One region of the Porphyrobacter sp. HT-58-2 genome, then DNA from elsewhere that is predicted to be linked to it. Evidence: predicted binding sites of a transcription regulator. Region 1 holds the regulator's gene; each other region holds the start of a gene.
What was found. The regulator LexA, encoded in region 1, represses DNA repair genes until DNA is damaged. The targets are predictions, from matches to a motif close to GTTCCNCNCTTGTTCT.

Region 1 (2,968 bases):
GGTCTTGGCGCTCCTGCCTGGTGGCTGGTCGAGCGCTCGCTCACGCTGCTGCTGGGAATTGCGCACTTCACAGCCGGTCAGGCGGGCGCGGTCACGCTGATGCCGCAGATCAGCTGGCTGGCCGTCGGACTGTTTGTTGCCGGCGGCCTATGGCTCGCCCTGTGGAATGGGCGGGTGCGACTTGCCGGGCTGATCCCAGTGGGGATTGCGAGCGTCATGGTGACAATGACTCCGATTCCGGATGTGCTCATCGCCGGCGATGGCAGGCAGGTAGGCATTACGGGCCGGGCCCCCGATGGAGCGCCGCGCCTGCTTGCCTTGCGCGACAGCCGTTCGCGCTACACCCGCGATAATCTGATGGAGCTGGCCAGCGTCACTGCCGACCCCGTGCCGCTCGACCAATGGGAGGGCGCGCGCTGTTCCTCGGCATTCTGCACCCTCGTGATCGGACGCGGAGAGCGTGACTGGGTACTCTTGCTCGGTCGGGGCCGCGATCAGGTCGAGGAACGGGCGCTGGCCGCGGCCTGCGCTGAGGCCGACATTGTCGTATCCGAGCGATTCCTGCCCCGATCCTGCCGCCCGCGGTGGCTCAAGGCTGACCGCCGCTTCCTCAGCCAATCAGGAGGGCTCGCCATTGTTCTGGAAGACGAGCGCATCACCAGCGTCGGCGATACGCAAGGCGATCATGGCTGGTGGCGCGGGGTGAAGGAATAAAGGCCCGCATTTTGCCAAAGCCAGCCTGGCCGGGCTCTGGCGCGGGTCTGGCGGGGGGCAAGAGCAGGCTAAAGGGGGGCTGGGAGGGGGCTAGACCCCCGCTAAAACGGCCTGCGGATCCCGCAAGTTAAATCCAACCAAATGAATTAAAACGAAAAATTCGCCGGAGTGCGACGCTTTACGTCCGAAAGCCGATTTGCCCCCGGCGCGGTGAACACACTCCGGCCCGTCGCAATCAGTGATAGCGCCGCAGCAAGCCTGCCAGCTTGCCCTGCACCTCGACCTCATCGGGCCGGTAATATTGCGGATCATAGGTCGCATTGGCAGGATCGAGCCGCACCTTGCCGCCTTCACGGCGCAGATATTTGAGCGTCGCTTCCTCACCGCGTACCAGCGCCACCACGATCTCACCGTCGCGCGCAGTGTTGGTGCGCCGCACCAGCGCGAAATCGCCGTCGAAGATCCCGGCCTCGATCATCGAGTCCCCGGAAACCTCCAGCGCATAGTGCTCACCCGGGCCAAGCAGCGCCGCCGGTACCGGCAAGGTCGATTGGCCTTCCAGCGCTTCGATCGGCGCACCCGCCGCAATCCGCCCATGCAGCGGCAGTTCGATCACGTCATTGGCGGCCTCAGGCGCCGTAGTACGGGCCGCAGGCATCGGCACGATATTATCGCTGGCAGCGGTGTTGCGGGCAGGGGTGGTATCGCCCGGCTCCCGGATCACTTCCAGCGCACGCGCGCGGTTCGGCAGACGGCGCAGAAAGCCGCGTTCCTCCAGCGCCGAAATCAGCCGATGCACGCCCGACTTGCTCTTGAGATCGAGCGCTTCCTTCATTTCCTCGAAACTCGGCGAGATGCCGGTCTCCTCCAGCCGTTGCTGGATGAAGACGATCAGCTCGCGCTGTTTTGCGGTCAGCATTGGTCAAGTCTCCTGTGGTCGCACCCACGCCGCACCCCACATCGAAGCGCGCCGTGCCAATCCCTTGCGTGCGCCAAGAGGCACCGTCCCCGTCAATCGGGTTTACAGGTGCGTTGTTTGCACTTGCCGTCCGCCATTAAGGTGAACGAACAAGGAACAATTAGGCAACTAAACAAATTGAGTCAAGCGCGCCTGCCAGCAAACCCGCGCAATTCAGCCATTCTGGAGGTGGAACACCGGGACAGGCTCTCCTGCGGCAAGGGCGGCTGCACCTGCGGGCCGGTCGATCAGGCAGTCAGCCGCTGCCAAGGCGCTGAGTGCGGAGGAATCCTGCGATCCGGCCAGCCGCACCGTGCCGCCGTCGTTGACTGCGCGCAGGAATTCGCGCCGCGGGCCAGTAGCGGGCAGAGGCTCGCCTGCCGGCATCGTGACCGCGCGTGGCAGGGGATCGGGATCGCCCATTGCGGCCCGCACCAGTGGCAAGGCAAACAGGAAGGCCGTCACGAAGCTCGACACCGGATTGCCCGGCAGGCCAAGGATCACCTGAGCGCCTCTTGTGGCGACCAGCAGCGGCTTGCCCGGCTTGATTGCAACCTTCCAGAAAGCGGTTTCGGCACCCCATTCCGCCACCGCGGGCTTGATCAGATCGTGATCGCCCACCGATGCGCCGCCCGAGGTGATCAGCACATCGGCGGTTTCGGCCTGCAGCAAGGCGGCGGCGAGCGCCGCGCGATCATCAGCGACCGGGCCGATGCGTGTCACTTCGCACCCCAGCGGGGCCAGCATCGCGGCGAGCATCGCGCCGTTGCTGGCGGGAATCTGGTGAGGGAGGCAGCGGGCAGGATCCGGGGCGAGCTCATCGCCGCTGTCCATCACCGCGACCCTTAGCCGCCTTGCTGCCATCGCCTGTGCGTGTCCTCCGGCGAGTGCCAATGCGATGCGACCCGGGGTCATTCGTGCGCCGCGTGTCAGCAGCAGGTCGCCTTCATGAAAATCGAAACCGCGCGCGCGGATATGGCGGCCGGGCGGGGCTGGCTGGCTGGCGGCGACGGTTGCGCCTTCGTGCCATGCATCTTCCTGGAGCAGCACCCGGTCCGCGCCCTGCGGCACCACTGCGCCGGTCGAGATGCGGATGCATTGGCCGGGAGTGAGCGGATCGGCAAAGGGCGCGCCCGCGCGACTTTCACCGATGATTTGCCATGGCCCATCGCCTGGCGTCACCGCATAACCGTCCATCGCGGACAGATCGGCCGGAGGCTGAGTGCGCGCGGCGCGCAGATCCCCGGTCAGATAGCGCCCCAGCATGGCCTCCATCGGGACGGCTTCGAGCGGGAG
Region 2 (2,968 bases), 220 kb from region 1:
ACCTACCTTGCATGGGGCTTCGACTGGCAGGCCGACTACGTCGCCACGATGACAGACAAGCGCAGCGGCGGGGAATTCGAGCTGGGATTGATGAGCTGGCTTTCGCTGGTCAACGACAACGGGCAGAGTTTCGACAACGCCCGGCTGCAGGTCATCGCCGGGCAGCTCAATCTTGAAAGCGATTACGAGAGTCTGGCCGATCCGCCCGAGGCGCGCGGGCTCTATCTCAACTGCTATCCGATCGGCAGCACGGCGGCAGGTTCCGAAGTGCAGGATTATCTTCCCGTGCCACCGCCGCCCCCGCCGATGGCCTATGCGCCTGCGCCCGCCGAGATGATCACGGTCACCGGCGCGCGCATGAAGGCGGCCGACATGATGGAATCGGCACCAGCCGTGATAACCGCCGAGGAGGAAGACCTCGGCGATCTGAAGCTGTTCCGCGTGCCCGGCCGCGTCGATGTCTCGGCCAAGGGGATGAAGCAGGTCGCCTTTCTCGATAAGGACGCAGTCAAGGCGCGCTATCTTTATCAGGCGGGATGCAATCCTTGGTCGAGCGTCGATCAGCAGGATGAGGAGCCCCTGCCTGCCAGCCTGCTGCTGGTGACCAAGAACGAAGACAGGAAAGGCCTCGGCATCGCCATGCCGCAAGGCGCGATGACAGTTTACGAGCCGAGGTCCGGGTCAGTTGGGCGCGGCCCGCAATTCGCCGCGCGCACGACCTTGCGCGATTATGCGCGTGGGCAGGATGTCGAGCTTGATCTGGGAGCCAGCGCGCAGGTCTTCGTCCGCTGCGGCACCTTGGGCGAGGGCGAACCCGGGAAAGCAAAGGGCGCGTGGACACCAATGCGTGCGAGCCTCACCAACGCCAACCCGCACCCGGTCACCCTGCGCCTGCAACTGGGCTGGGCCGGCCGATACGACATCCGCTTTCCGGGTGCCAAGGTCGACGTGAAGAACGGCTATCAGACAGTCGAAGTCATCATCCCCGCTAATGGCACGCGCAGCATCGACTGGCGCCTGCGCGAAGCAACAGGCGGGTAGGGACCCCTCGCTAGTCCGCCTGAAGAAATTTTTCGTTCCCTACTTGTTCCATGAGAACAAATGCGATACATGGCTGCCATGGGCGGCGGAAAACTCCGTGTTGCCCCTAGGCAAGCGAAGGAGCGCATGCGATGGCTACCCAATTGAAATTGGTCGAAGAGGACAGGAAAGCCGTGGATCGTCAGAAGGCTCTTGAAGCCGCGCTTGCACAGATTGACCGTGCGTTCGGAAAGGGTTCGGCAATGAAGCTGGGCTCGAAGGAAGCGATGCAGGTCGAAGCCATTTCGACGGGCTCGCTGGGGCTGGACATTGCCCTCGGGATCGGTGGCCTGCCGCGCGGCCGGGTGATTGAAGTCTACGGCCCGGAAAGCTCAGGGAAAACCACGCTGGCGCTGCATGTCATTGCCGAAGCGCAGAAGATGGGCGGCACGGCGGCTTTCGTGGACGCCGAACACGCGCTTGATCCGGTCTATGCCAAGAAGCTTGGCGTCGACATTGACGAACTGATCGTCTCGCAGCCCGATACCGGCGAACAGGCGCTGGAAATCACCGATACGCTGGTGCGATCGAACGCGATCGATGTGCTGGTGGTCGATTCGGTCGCAGCGCTGGTGCCGCGTGCGGAGATCGAAGGCGAGATGGGCGATTCGCATGTGGGCCTGCAAGCCCGCCTGATGAGCCAGTCCCTTCGCAAGCTGACCGGTTCGATCAGCCGCTCGCGCTGCATGGTGATTTTCATCAACCAGCTGCGCATGAAGATCGGGGTGATGTACGGCAACCCGGAAACCACCACCGGCGGCAATGCGCTCAAGTTCTATGCCTCGGTTCGGCTCGACATCCGCCGCACCGGGCAGATCAAGGATCGTGACGAGATCATCGGTAACGCAACCCGCGTGAAGGTGGTCAAGAACAAGGTCGCCCCGCCGTTCAAGCAGGTCGAATTCGACATCATGTATGGCGAGGGCATTTCCAAGATCGGCGAGATCCTCGATCTCGGGGTCAAAGCCGGGCTGGTCGAAAAGTCGGGAAGCTGGTTCTCCTATGATTCGATCCGCATCGGGCAGGGACGTGAAAACGCCAAGACCTACCTCAAGGAAAATCCTGAAGTTTGTGACCGGTTGGAAGCTGCAATCCGCAGCCGCACCGACGAGGTCGCCGGGGAGATGATGACCGGGCCGGACGCGGACTCGGACGACTGATCCTCAAGCGGGCGTCATCGCTGCTGGAATGTCCCGTTCCCGCAGCTGTCCCACCGATGCCCGGAAACCCGGAACGCCGGCGTGTGCTTCTCCCCATAGCGCGCGCCGGCCTTTCGCGTTTTCAGGGGGTGGTTCGGGGCGGATTGCCCGGAACCTGAGGTGGCCTTGCCAGCGTCTGCCCCCGGTTAGACCCCCACCAGACCCCGGCTAAAATGCCCTTTTTGCGCGGCGCATTGCGAAACCCGCGCGCTTTGCCTAACTGCACGGCCATGACTTCGACGAACGAAATCCGCCGCTCCTTCCTCGATTACTTCAGCAAGGCCGGCCACACCGCCACGCCGAGCGCGCCGCTCGTGCCGTACAACGATCCGACGCTGATGTTCGTCAACGCCGGGATGGTGCCGTTCAAGAACGTCTTTACCGGGCTCGAAACCCCGGTCTCGCCGCGTGCCGCATCCTCGCAGAAATGCGTGCGTGCCGGGGGCAAGCACAATGATCTCGATAATGTCGGCTATACTGCACGGCATCATACATTCTTTGAAATGCTGGGGAATTTTTCCTTCGGCGACTATTTCAAGGAAGAAGCGATTACCCATGCCTGGACCCTGCTGACCAAGGAGTGGGGCCTGCCCAAGGACAAGCTCACCATTACGGTCTACCATACGGATGACGAAGCCGCTGGCCTCTGGAAGCGTATCGCGGGGTTGCCTGACGACCGCATCATCCGC
Region 3 (2,968 bases), 570 kb from region 1:
CTTTGACATAGGTGGCGTCGATCCAAAGGTAGGGCCAGTCGCCCTCGATCGGGCGATCAAGGAAGGCGTTCACCTTCTCGTCGAGCTCTTCGCACAGGCGGCTGACCTGGCTCTTCGAAATGCCATCCATGCCCAGCGCCTTGACCAGATCATCGACCGAGCGGGTCGAGATACCGTGCACATAGGCTTCCTGGATCACCGCCGTCAGCGCCCGTTCGGCCATCCGGCGTGGCTCGAGGAAGCCGGGGAAGTAACTGCCTTTGCGAAGCTTGGGGATGCGCAGCTCTACCGTGCCAGCGCGCGTCTGCCAGTCGCGTTCGCGATAGCCGTTGCGCTGGACAAGCCGATCAGCGGACTTCTCACCGTGGCCAGCGCCTGTCAGCCCGCCAACCTCCATCTCCATCAACCGCCCGGCGGCAAACGAGATCATGTCGCGCAAAATATCCGCGTCGGGGGCCTTCTCGACCAGCGCGCGCAAGTGCATCAAGGAATCGGTCATCGTGGTTCTCCAGGTTCGAGCTTCGCAACCCAAACCTATCCGAAAACTGCGGTGACCACCCGCGCTGCTGGCTGGCTGCTACAGCGCTATATCGAAAGCGCGCAGCCAGCCAGCAGCGCTAACCCTCAGAACCTACACCACGGCCGGGGACACGACCCTGAGGGTTTGTGCCCTGGACCGGGCGATCAAAGATTGATCGATTTCGCGGTGGCTAGATGTGGCCAATCCAATCTGCCTGAATCCGGTCTTTTGCCGTTGGTACGCCATCTACGATGACGTTTTTGCCGACGAGCGACTGGTCAAAATCCAGAGTATCAACGATCCAGATATGCTCACCGGCTGTCGTGAGAAGGAAGCTTCGAGCCCCCCTCGTCAATCGACCTAATAAGCGTTTCCGCCGGCTGCTCAAACCAAATCATCCCCTGTCATAGCTTCCACCGGCGAAGCACATTGCGCACATAGGCCGGCGTTTCGCCGTTGCGCGGAATTCCGCCAGCTTTCGTAACGGCTCCGGGACCGGCATTGTAGGCGGCCAGAGCGAGATGCACCACGCCGAAGCGATCCAGCATCTGGCGAAGATAGCGTGCGGCCCCATCGATGTTCGATACCGGGTCAAAGCGATTTGTCACGCCCAGTTCTCTGGCCGTTGCAGGCATCAGTTGGCCGAGGCCCGCCGCTCCGGTATGGCTGACGGCCAACGGATTATATCTCGATTCCGTCCACACAAGCGCATCGAGCAGTCCCGTAGGCAGAGCGTACCTCACCTCAGCCGCATAGACGTGGGGCAGATAGCTCGCTCTTCTAAAGCTGGAAGTGCCCGTTGCGGCTTGGAGGTGCCAAGGGGAATAGCTTGAGGGCGCTTCATCGGCTTGGGTCGCTAATGCCCCCAAGCTTTTGGGTGAAGCCCAAAGCCCATGCTCGACAAGCTGGAACCCATTTGAAGACTCGACGATGCGGAAGCCGCTCTTGGTGCTGTCATGCTCGGACCCTGTCGCTTTTGGGCGGTCCTGCGCGCGTGTTGGAACTTCGGGCACGGCAAGGACGGCGATGCCAGCGAGCAAAAAGAATTTCAGGTTCATTACATGATCTCTGTTGGCCGAATCGAATGAGAACATATATAGAACAAAGATAAAGGGCAATCATCAGGCGCCGGGACAGAGTGAAGGCTGCACCGGGAGGGGCATGCAATGGAGTAACTCGATGCCTTACCTACCGAATGCACAAGGGCTTGAACGGGAAGCCCGTGCCATCGTCGAAAGTCTCCAGGGAACTTGGCGGCAGGACAAGGGCATGTGCTGCTGCCCCGCGCACGATGATCGTACCCCCTCGCTAAGCGTCACACTGGGGCGCAAAGCGATCCTGTTCCACTGCTTTGCGGGATGCTCGAATGGTGACGTCATGGCGGCCTTGCAACGCCGCGGTGTTCGCAGCCGGAACCTGTTTGATGGCTCTGGCTCGGTGGAGTTTCAGCCCAAGAAAATTTTGCCCTTCAGCCCCAATGCGCGGCGCTTGTGGCAGTCGGCGACGGCAATTACTGGCAGCCCTGCCGAACGATACCTCACAGAGCGCGGGGTTATGTCGGCATCAAATCAGCTGCGTTACCTGGATCGGACACCGCTTGGACCGCGCAGCGCGGTGCAGTTTCTTCCCGCGATGCTGGCGGCGGTCACAACCGACAGCGGCATAATTGCGATACACAGGACCTTTCTCGAGAGCGTCCCGGCGCGGTTGGCGCGCTTTGATCGGCCCAAGCGAGCGCTGGGCAGCCTCGGCTGTGGTGCCGTCAGACTTGCGCCGCCAGTGCAAGGGTGCCTCGGGCTTGCGGAAGGAATCGAGAGCGCTCTCTCAGCCACGCAGCTGTTCGGTATCCCGTGCTGGGCAACGCTCGGTAACGAGCGGTTCGGTCTGGTGGCGATCCCGGAGAGCGTGCGAGAGCTATACCTCTTCATCGACAATGACGCCGGGGGCACTCTCGCCGAGGAGCGCGCACGGAAGGCTCACGCTGCGCCTGATCGTGTCATTCACTCGCGTGCGCCAGCCTCGCTTGGCTTGGACTGGAACGACGAGTTGACGTCGCAGCTTTCCCGAAAACCTGATCCATTGTGCAGAGGGGAGGGGGCCTTCGGCTGATTGAGGCCTGCCCGGCGCAGGACCTCGTCAGGAGGTTCCCATGTCCAATTCTTCGCTCGCCTTTGCATTCGATGACCCATCGCCGCCCGTTGTTTTGATGGCGGCACAGACCATGGCTTCGGAGCTGGCGGCAGGCTGCGTGCTCACACGCAGCGACGTCACGCGCATCATGACGGATCACTTCGGGGGTAGCGATGCGTGCGGGCGTTGGTCCGTTCGTGACGCGCACGCAGCTCTTGAGCTGGCACAGGTTCAGTACCTGAAAGCCTCAGATCAAATCCGGCTATCGACTTCGGCCGACGAGGCGGACCAGTTCTTCTGCTCTCTCGACGCGCGACT
Region 4 (2,968 bases), 520 kb from region 1:
ATCCAGCCTCAGAACAGCTTGACCATGCTGAGCGATCAAGCCGATCGTAACGGCGAGGTTGAGCTTGTCATCACCTTGCCACGGGTCTTGACCGGCGTGCAGTTCTCCATCTTCGATGTCGATTTCTTCTCCGGTCAATTTGCTGACCGGGTCGAGGTCATCGGCATTAATGGCGGCACAACCGTGATGCCTGTGCTGACCAATGGCAACGTGAACATGGTGACGGGAAACGTCGTGGTGGGGGATGGACTCTCGGCAGATACAGAACCGTTCGGTAACGTGGTCGTGACCTTTACCGCGCCTGTCGAGCAAATCGTGATCCGCTATGGTAACGATTCCACCGCACCAACAGACCCGGGACAACAGGCCATTGCCATACATGACATTATTGCCTGCAATCCCTTCGCCAGCCTGTCTGTCACGAAGGTGAGCACACTGATCTCTGACCCCGTCAACGGGACCAACAGCCCGAAGGCCATTCCCGGCGCACTGATCGAATACATCATCACTATTTCGAACGCCGGCACATCTGCGACCGATACGAATAGCGTCGTGATCTGGGATCAGGGACCTGCTGACGCCCGACTGTGCCGCGTGTCACAGCCTGGAGGGCCCGTGAATTGGGCCGATCCAGGCGGGTCATCGGGTCTGACCTACGCCTTTACCGGGATCGGATCCGGGTCGGATGATCTAGAGTTCTCAAATGACGGGGGTGCAAGCTGGAATTACACACCCAATGCCGACGCTGACGGTTGCGACGGGGCCATTACCGACTTCAGATTGCAGCCCGGCGGCGCACTGGAAGCAGGACGGTCAGTTGAACTCAGGGCGCGCTATATCATCGATTGATCGAAGGCTGGGCAACGATCCGGCCATCGCCAGCACAACGGCGCCAGGTCCCAACCGGTCGGCAGGGGTGCGACGATCGCCATGAAGCGCGATGATGCCATCGGTGCTGTTGCCCAAAGAAGCAGCGAAGACACAGCCACGCTGCCAGTGGCTTTGGCCCAGGCCGCCTTGACGCGGGAGATTAAACTCTTGCTGGATAACGCGCCTCGGACGGCTGCTTGAGCAGCACTTGCGGTGACCGCCCGATCCTCGCGATTCCGGCGCATTTCGGGATCGGGACGATCAGGGTTGGTGAAGGATGATCAATCGTGGGAATGCGTCGCCCAACAGTCAGCCTCCCTCGTGCTTTCGGCGGTGGCAAGGAAGCTCATCACCCGATCCTGTGTCCTGTGCCGAGGGCGACGGCCTGCCTTGAGATCAGCAACAAGCCGCGGATCTCCGGCAGCTTGTCGGCCGAAGGTGCTTGGCGCCACACCGCTCCGAGCGAGGTAGGCCTCAATTTGCTCGAGAAGCTCCATTGCCTGCGACTCCCATTTCGCTTGCGTTCCTCATATGTTCTTACTAGGAGGGAATCCTAGAGTCTAGGATCAAATTTCCTAGATCGATGCATTAGGATTGGCAGCATGGATGATGCACGCAGAGCCCTTGATGAGTTGATCCAGCAGCGCGGTTGCAGCTATTCTGAGATCTCGCGTCTGCTCGGGCGCAATGCAGCCTATATCCAGCAATTTATTCGCCGTGGCAGCCCAAGGCATCTGGATGAGCAGGACCGCTCTGTTCTTGCCCGCTTTTTCGGCGTCGATGAAAAGATGCTCGGTGCCCCAATCCATAGGACTGGCCCGGTTGTCGAACTGGCTCTGGTGCCGATCCTCGACGTGGAAGCCTCTGCGGGGCATGGCGCGCTTGCCGCGATGGAATCCAAGTCTGCCCAGTTCGGGTTCGATGAACGATGGTTGCGCCGGCTGACCTCGAGCAAGTCTTCGAACTTGTCCATCATCGGGGTCTACGGAGACTCGATGGAGCCCACCTTGCATGATGGCGATGAGGTGATGGTCGATCTCGCAGATGGTCAGGCGCGGCTGCGCGACGGCATTTATGTGCTGCGGATGGACGACATGCTGAGCGTCAAGCGCATTGCGATCGAACCGCAAGGCAAGCGCGTGTCAGTTGTCAGCGACAATCCCACTTACCCGAGTTGGAATGGTCTCGAGAAGCGGGCCCTTAATATTGTCGGCCGCGTACTTTGGTTTGGTCGTGCGCTGCGCTAGTCAGCTCAGACCGCTTCCCAGCGAGGCGGGATCACCTGACGATTTGAAACCTGTTATAAAACAATAAACTGTAACGGTTGATGTGGCGCAGCCAGATCGCAAGCCGCTCGAGGGGTGCGCATAGTTCCGACTGTTCCTGTGATGACTTGCGGATGATTGCCTGCCCGTCATCCGAGCCATGTCTGGGATGGCCGCGGGCCAGTGTGGTTCGCGCGGGGTATTGCGTGAGGATGGCCGGTCTTGCTGCTTTGAGATTCTGGCAATCGCCCGGAGCGATGAGAAAGCCAAGGCGCGGGCCTTCGCGCCATGATCGTCCGCATCGCCACAACGCGTTGTTGGCTGGCAGAGCAGGACATGCCTTGGTAAAAATCGGAGCAAGCCTAACGCGATTTTAAGGGCTTTGCGACCAAGACAGTCCCTGAAAACCGGGACTTTGATCGCATGAACGCTCCATTTGATGCCGCCGCGGCTCTCGCTCGCAAGGCGCTTGCCCATCCTGCTCCCGATCATCAGGTAGCAGTGATCGGCCTTGGCTATATCGGCCTGCCTACCGCCGCCCTGCTCGCTTCTTATGGATGGCGCGTGTGCGGCGTCGATGTCTCGCGCAAGGTGGTCGAAACCGTGAACGCGGGCGGCGTTCACATCGAGGAACGCGATCTCGACAAATTGGTACATGATGCGATCACCGCGCAGACGCTGGTCGCTTCAACCGAAGTGCCGACCGCCAGCTTCTACATGATCGCCGTGCCGACCCCGCTGGGCGAAGGCAAGATGCCCGACATCGCCTATGTCGAAGCCGCCGCGCGCGCGATCGCGCCCAAGATCCTGCCGGGGGCCTGTGTGATCGTCGA

Region 2: a site for LexA is predicted at 1,076-1,091, ahead of recA (recombinase RecA). Genes of this name have one in related genera too.
Region 3: a site for LexA is predicted at 1,608-1,623, ahead of CHX26_RS08705 (DUF7146 domain-containing protein). Genes of this name have one in related genera too.
Region 4: a site for LexA is predicted at 1,393-1,408, ahead of CHX26_RS08915 (S24 family peptidase). Genes of this name have one in related genera too.

Annotation. Positions count from the first base shown of each region.
Region 1 is NZ_CP022600.1:2,399,554-2,402,521, reverse strand. It holds gene CHX26_RS11325 (ComEC/Rec2 family competence protein) at 1-714, shown strand, start outside; gene lexA (transcriptional repressor LexA) at 950-1,633, opposite strand; gene CHX26_RS11315 (molybdopterin molybdotransferase MoeA) at 1,847-2,968, opposite strand, start outside.
Region 2 is NZ_CP022600.1:2,617,803-2,620,770, reverse strand. It holds gene CHX26_RS12335 (DUF4139 domain-containing protein) at 1-1,041, shown strand, start outside; gene recA (recombinase RecA) at 1,173-2,240, shown strand; gene alaS (alanine--tRNA ligase) at 2,510-2,968, shown strand, end outside.
Region 3 is NZ_CP022600.1:1,826,709-1,829,676, forward strand. It holds gene CHX26_RS08695 (IS256 family transposase) at 1-499, opposite strand, end outside; gene CHX26_RS16280 (DUF5818 domain-containing protein) at 711-908, opposite strand; gene CHX26_RS08700 (lytic transglycosylase domain-containing protein) at 925-1,578, opposite strand; gene CHX26_RS08705 (DUF7146 domain-containing protein) at 1,682-2,629, shown strand; gene CHX26_RS08710 (bifunctional class I SAM-dependent methyltransferase/DEAD/DEAH box helicase) at 2,670-2,968, shown strand, end outside.
Region 4 is NZ_CP022600.1:1,876,617-1,879,584, reverse strand. It holds gene CHX26_RS08925 (proprotein convertase P-domain-containing protein) at 1-849, shown strand, start outside; gene CHX26_RS08915 (S24 family peptidase) at 1,473-2,117, shown strand; gene wecC (UDP-N-acetyl-D-mannosamine dehydrogenase) at 2,559-2,968, shown strand, end outside.